DNA from 2 places in the Pseudobutyrivibrio sp. AR14 genome. Region 1 is predicted to be linked to the other one. Evidence: riboswitches for the same ligand, from Rfam matches in the RefSeq annotation. Region 1 holds a riboswitch; the other holds the start of a gene.

Region 1 (3,648 bases):
CCTTTATTCCATCCTCTATCATCTCTTCTGAAATATGGAATTTCTTGCTATTAAAGCACTCGTTAAACTTTTTTATTGCAAGAATGGCAAGTGCAGCATTTTCAATCTGATAGGTTCCAAGAAGTGAAGTTTCGTAAATACGGTCTATTTCAAATATCTGGCCCCTAAGATTTTGCCTGATTAATTTAGGTTTTTTAATGTAATCTATGTGGACCTTTTGCTTTTTGCATGTCTGACTTAGCACCTTTTTTACTTCCGCCTCTTGAATGGCAGATACCACCTTGGTGCCAGGTTTAATTATGCCAGCCTTCTCTGTGGCTATTTCCGTCAAAGTATTCCCCAGAATCGACATATGGTCGTAGCTGATTGGTGCTATAACCGTCACTATGGGCGCGGGGATGACATTGGTAGTGTCAACTCTGCCACCCATGCTTACCTCCAAAACCACCACATCGCATTTACGTTTTTTGAAATATAAAAAACCCATTACTGTGAGAATCTCATACTCGCTAGGGAGGATGCCTTTTTTAGCAAGCTTGTCGTAGGCAGGCTTTACCTCTGTAAAAACAGCAGCAAAATCATCGTCTGTAATCTCTTTTCCATTTACCACAAATAGCTCATTGTATCTGTGTAAAAATGGAGATGCGAAAGTGCCTATTTTCAGTTTCGCCTGATTTAAAATGGACGAAATATAAGCCACCGTAGAGCCTTTTCCATTGGTGCCTGCCACATGAATATACTCCAAATCCATGTGTGGATTATTTAGTTGTTCTAGAAGGGCAAGCTCTGCATCAAGGGAAAACATATCCTTCACAGGTGTCCCTGTATTTTTTGGTGGTTTAAAATGAGGCAATTCCTCAAAAAAAGAAATTGCCTCTTGGTAACTATATTTTTTCATAAAGTTTTACGCTCTCAAACGCCTTTAACAATGTGTAAATAATAGCTGTGTTAACTACAAGCATAATTGCTTCCTTAGGAAGACGGTAGAGAATAGTGTTGAAGTATCCAAGCTTTAGATAAAGCATGTTGAGCCAGATACTATTAAGTAAAACACCTACAACCATTGTGTATGTAACCATAGTCACAATCATGCGCTGAAGTGTTACTCTCTTCTTGTAAAGGAAAAGTCCAAAAATCACACCAGTCATCATACTACTGAATGTAAATCCAGGGAAAAATGGGCCAGTAGGATACATCAAAAATCCTCCTACATCCACAAGTATTCCCATAACTCCAGCAATACCAGGTCCAAGCAAAAGACCTGCCAAGCAAAGTGGCACAAAAGCAAATCGGATTTCAATAAACTGATTGATTGGAAATTTAAAATAACCAAGTACAATACCGATTGCTGTAAGCATTGCTGCAAGTGTGAGTGTTTTAGTGTTAGATAATTTTTTCATAAAAAATACACCTCCTTTGCAGTTCCTTTTGTCTACAATGAAGGTGTATATAAACCTCGCTATGTAGCAGCGGGATGCGACCATAAAACCGCGGGTTACCCTTCGTCTGCGTGACAACTCCCTGTTCACACAGCACTTAACGCTTTACAGTCTACTCTGCATTTCTAATTTTCCTGTATTATATGCGCAAGCCACGTTTAATGCAATAGTTTTTTATAATTTTGGCCCTAGGGGACGGGGTTAGTGGGCCATTTTAGAGCTCACATTTACGACCACATACTCTGACCTAGTTCCTGTTTTGAACTTGATAGCCCAGTCGGAAATGCCTGAGGATACGATGAAATTTGTATTATTGTGTTCCTCCAATCCGTAGGTACTGTCGTCTATCCCTGACCATACCCCAAATTTTGTGATAGGAATCATCTGTCCGCCGTGGGTGTGACCGCACAGTACCAGGTCAGCAGCAGACTGGGCCTCAGCAACATAATCGGCAGGCTCATGGTCCATAACTATTATGTATTTGCTGGTGTCTAAATCCTGTAAGAGCTCGTCCATTGTCAATCGGTCAGGATTATATCCCTTATCAGCTCGTCCCACTAGATAAAACCTATCGTCAATCAATACGGATTCATCTTCAAGAATATGGATTCCATTTTTCAGAAGTGTATTTTCCAAATCCTCTGCTGTGAAATCTCTATGATTAAAGTAACCCCTGTCGTGATTGCCGTATGCAAACCATGCGCCATACTTTAAATCCATCTCACCTATAGTCTTACAGGCAACCTCCAAATCCTCTTTTTTAGAGCTATCATCCACAAAATCTCCCACTATAAGCAATATATCCGGCGACTGAGCCTCAATAGTCTTTAGATGCTTGGCAAATCCTTCTCCATCAAATGTAGTGCCAATATGAGAGTCTGATATCATTGCTATTTTTATATCTCCAGTATCTTTTTCTGTAGTCAAGTTATAGTCTTTTTCCACCACGCTAGCGCACAGGTAATATCCAGTACCTAGAAATAAAATAGATGACAAAATAGCAAGCACTCCCTGCCAGTGTACTTTAAATTCTCTTTTAGAAAAACGCCTTACGATTCTTCCAAGTAACCCAAAAATCAAGAAGAAGCCCGTGGTATAGATTGTGATGGTAAGCGCATTTATCCATTCCAAAGTAAATGTAAATATCAAAAATAAAGCCACCAAAATCAAAAACGCCACAAGTTTATTTTTAATCACTTTAAACTTGGCAATGGAATTTGTCATATAGATAATTCCTAGAATTGAAGCTACTGCCGCTCCAACAAACATCAACATCCAAATCATAAAAATACCTTTCTTAATGCATATATGTTTTATAAAGGAAAACCCCTCTTCACCAATTATCTGGTAAAGAGGGGTTAAATTAACCTTTTATAAAATGGACCATGAACCCCGTCCCCCTGGTCCACTAGTGATCCTTTAACGCATATGCGATATTGATAGCGTGGTCAGCGCATCTCTCAAGGTCAGTAACCATATCAGAGAAAATAACTCCGGCGATAGGCTCACATTTGTTGTCCATAAGTCGCTCTACGTGATGATTGATAAGCTGCTTTTCCTGCTTATCTACCTTAGCCTCTAGCTTTTCTATCTTAGGCAAGCTCTCGTAATTCTCTGAAGTGAAAATCTCAAGTGCAAGCTCAACTTCTTCCATAGAATTCTCAGCCATATCCTTAAGTTCCTTGGCTGCCTTTTTAGAAAGCTTGGTCTTTTTATTCTTCATACGAGTAGCGTACTCGATAATATTCTCAGCGTGGTCAGAAATACGCTCCATATCAGTTACAGCGATTGTAATAGCTGATATCTTACGGAGGTTCTCAGGTGTAAGGTTGAGAGCCTGAAGCTTGACCATAGCATCCTGGATAGCATGATTGAGGATATTAACTGTCTCCTCACGCTCCTCAACATCCTCCACCTTTTCTGGTGAATAGTCAAAGAAGCAATCGATTGCCTTTTCAAAGTTCTCTGCTGCAATAGCACCCATTCTGGCTGCCTCAAGCTGTGCCTGGTGAATAGCCATATGAGGTGGTACATTTGTCACCTGCGACATAAATACAAGCTGTCTATCCTCTGCTGCACGAGTCTCCTCTGGAAGCTCTGGGATAAACATGTATGTAAGCTTGATTATGTAATCTGTAAATGGAAAGATAATGCACACTGCAATCAACGCAAAGATTGTATGTGTATTAGCTATCTGACGTCCTGGGTC
Region 2 (3,648 bases), on a different contig from region 1:
CATTGTATCCTCGATAACTGCTGACTTGTTCTTCATATCTAAGCAGGCATCTTTTGCCTTTGTAAAGCTTTCTCTTACTTCATCAATCATTGAGATAACTTCTGTTACAGCATTTCTTGTATCAGTACTAATCTGCTGTTGCTTTTCTACTACACTTCCCAAATCATCAACTGTCTGTACAGCTTCTTTTGAACGGTTAGATAGCTGTTGCATTATCTCGCCAATTGAATGAGCCGCCTGTCCTGACTGTTCAGAAAGATTACCAATTTCTTCTGCAACAACTGCAAATCCACGACCTGCCTCACCTGCTCTAGCTGCCTCAATAGATGCATTAAGTGAAAGCAAGTTTGTCTGGCTGGCAATAGAATCAATTGCATCTGCAGCTTCCTGAACCTGGCTAACGAAATCATCCACTGCTGCCATTGATTCAGAAACCTGTGTAAGGCTGGCCTGTGTCTCTTCCATAGCCTTGCCAAGGTTCTCGAAATTATAAAGCATATCCTTAGATGATTTTGACATTTCTTCAGCTTGCTGATCTGCGCCACTAAGGTTATCGTTAAGATTTTGAACAGAATCCACAATATCTGCTACAGCCTGAACGCCCTCCTGAATTGTTTCAGCCTGTGATGAAGCGCCATCTGCAATCTCAGCTACAGACTCTGAAATATTAAGTGCTGTCTGCTCAGTTGAGCTTGCGGAGTTATCAAGCTCATTTGCCGATGTCCTAAGTCCATTAGCATTAGTTTTAAGGGCACTGGCTATGTCTGTAATAGCCCTAATCAATCCAAGGGTTGAATTAGAAACCATTCCAACTTCATCATGACGATGTGCATATTTTTCTAGACCAGAAGTCTGTGTCAAATCAAGTGAAGATGAAACATCATTAATATTATTGCTCAGTCTTGTTAAATCCTTAAGTAATATGTTGATTACTATAAATGTGATTGCAGTAATAAGTATAATTACCACTATAGCAAGAATTATTACCATTTGAGTCATGCTTCTCATAGAGGCATATACTTCATCAGCTGTATCTTGAACTAAAACTGTAATTCCATAGTTTGGAATATTTGAATAGGCAAGAAGGATTCCCTCACTTCCTAAATTATCGCTATTAACTCCACTCTCACCGTTGGCATAAGACATAATTGGGAAAACATAGCTTGATTCCTCAACAGTTGTTCCAATTAAGCTTTGGTCATCAGAATATGTGTAATTAAGATTATTTACATCTACAAGTGATACAGTTGCCTTGTCCCATCCGTCAAATGATAATGTGCTCAGCTGATTGATAAGACCTGTGGCATTAACCGAAATACCTGCAACTGCAACCATCTTATTTCCGCTCATTACAGGATATGAGAATATGATACCCAAATCACCTGTTGGAGACGCCATAACACCAGAAAACATAGGTGTTCCAGCCTGTCCCATAGCCTCATACATTGGTGTTAACATATCTAGTAATGCCTGATCTGTCACAGACTGCTTACCTATCGTCTCATTTACATGTCCACAAAGTACATATGTATTTGTGCGGCTCATATAGATATTTTCAAGATTTGGAATTCTTTCAGCATATTCATCGGTAAATTTTTTAGCTTCCGCATAGGCCTCTGGATCATCCTGGTTTTCTGCCAATCTTACCATAGAAGGACTTACTGCGTATGCTGCTAGAAATGTCTCTATATCGCTAAAATAATTATTTATCAAAGCTGCTCTTGCTTCTGCCGCTTCTTTCATTCTAGCTTCTGCGGATTGCTCCATAGCATTTCTTGCAGTAAATGTAACAAGCACAACAAGAATTGTCATACTAATAATTAACACTGCAATAACAACAGCAGCAATTCTTGTAGCTAGCTTCCCCTGCTTTACTACCTTAGTCTTTGCCATATAATACCCCTCCTCGAATTAAATTCGAATTACGTTACATTTATACCAATACTATTTGTAATACCCCAATCTTGTATTCTTTTAAGCTAACAAAAAATAATGTCCTTAATGTGAATAATGTATCAATAAAGTAAGGAATAACTGTAAAAACTAGCATGTTTTTACAAATTCTTCAATTTTATCTACATCTTATTGATTTGTGTTGCTTATATGGGTATAATACGAAAAAAGAAATGCAGAGTAGACTGTAAAGCGTTAAGTGCCAGGTGAACAGGGAGTTGTCACTTGGACGAAGGCAATGCCGCGGTTTTATGGTCGCATCCCGCTGCTACATAGTGAAGTGTATTTTTACGCCTCCATTGTAGATTAAGTGGACTGCAAAGGAGGTGTATTTTTATGACTAAATTACGTAACACGAAAACACTGGCTCTTGCAGCAATGCTTACCGCTATCGGTATCATCCTTAGCTTTTTCAAGATACCAGTGAATCAACTCATCACTATAGGCTTTGGCTCATTGCCTCTTAGCGTATCTGGAATGCTTCTAGGCCCAGCAGTATCTGGAGTTGTAGGAGCGCTGATGGATATAGGTGGCTATCTTGTAAAACCTACCGGTCCATTTTTCCCTGGCTTTACCATCAGTGGAATAGTCAGTGGTATCATCTATGGACTTATGTTTTATAAGAAAAAAATAACCTTCACACGGGTGCTTGTTACTCAGGTTATTTTAACAATAGTTGTTAATATTCTAATGAATAGCTACTGGCTTAAGCTTCTTTATCTCAAGGACGCCTATTTTGCTGTAATAATTTCACGACTCCCTAAGGAAGTTATTATGCTGCCAATCATGACTGTTATGAAATTCATTGTTCTTAAGACAATTCAAGAGGTTAAGGTTTTTCACTTACAGGTCGAGTAAAAAAATGGCTTGATTAACGCATTCAGCGCTAATCAAGCCTATTTCTATGCTTTCAGTCTTTGTTTGTCCTCGTACATTTCTTTGTCTGCTCGCTCAAATACATCTGATACAAAGCAATCTGTCTCCGGTTTGTACTCTGACATTCCTGCTGCCAGGATAACTCCTGCACCAATCCTTTTGTTTTCAAGAACTTGTGAGTGCAATTGGTTCATAAGCTCGTGCCTTTGAGTATAATCATTACCGCGGAGGAATACCACAAACTCATCACCGCCCACTCTAAACACCGGACTATGTACGAAAATATCACATAATAGACGTGCCGATGCTCTAATGTACTCATCTCCTGCAGCATGTCCTAAAGTATCATTTATCTGCTTCAGATTATTAGTATCACATACAACTAAACCAAAATTCAGATAATCCATGCCATGATCAATATTTCCTTGAGCTGATTCCTCTAGTTCTTTGTACGCAGTCTTGTTCTTGACTCCTGTCAACTCGTCTCGACGTGCTAGCTCTTTTTCTGTCTTTAGCGCTCTTAGTTGTTGCATCTGCTTTTTCACTTCAGCATCAACATCTTCTACACCAACGATAAAATGCGTGCTATCACTGGTCTTTCTAACAACCATTCTTGTAAAACGAGGCTTACCATTAACTATGATTCGGTAATCTATGGATGTATCTTTTTGATTATCTAGCAAACTGATCAAATTATCTTTATTAAGAAAGTCACAAACTGCATCTCTATCTTGGTGATGAATAATCTTTGGAATATTTTCAATTGATTCCTTAAAGAAATCATCTCCAGATTTAGTGATCTCCAACTCTCCAAATATG

Evidence for each region. Region 1 has a riboswitch for tetrahydrofolate ahead of BLP50_RS04080 (folate family ECF transporter S component). Riboswitches for the same ligand answer to the same signal wherever they lie in the genome.
Region 2: another riboswitch for tetrahydrofolate. It lies ahead of BLP50_RS07760 (folate family ECF transporter S component); the one in region 1 lies ahead of BLP50_RS04080 (folate family ECF transporter S component).

Annotation. Positions count from the first base shown of each region.
Region 1 covers NZ_FMUY01000003.1:167,567-171,214, reverse strand. Annotated here, with positions in the region: gene BLP50_RS04085 (bifunctional folylpolyglutamate synthase/dihydrofolate synthase) at 1-898, opposite strand, end outside; gene BLP50_RS04080 (folate family ECF transporter S component) at 885-1,400, opposite strand; THF riboswitch at 1,466-1,561, opposite strand; gene BLP50_RS04075 (metallophosphoesterase) at 1,641-2,723, opposite strand; gene BLP50_RS04070 (Na/Pi cotransporter family protein) at 2,848-3,648, opposite strand, start outside.
Region 2 covers NZ_FMUY01000007.1:2,947-6,594, reverse strand. Annotated here, with positions in the region: gene BLP50_RS07765 (methyl-accepting chemotaxis protein) at 1-1,893, opposite strand, end outside; THF riboswitch at 2,128-2,223, shown strand; gene BLP50_RS07760 (folate family ECF transporter S component) at 2,290-2,811, shown strand; gene BLP50_RS07755 (GGDEF domain-containing protein) at 2,856-3,648, opposite strand, start outside.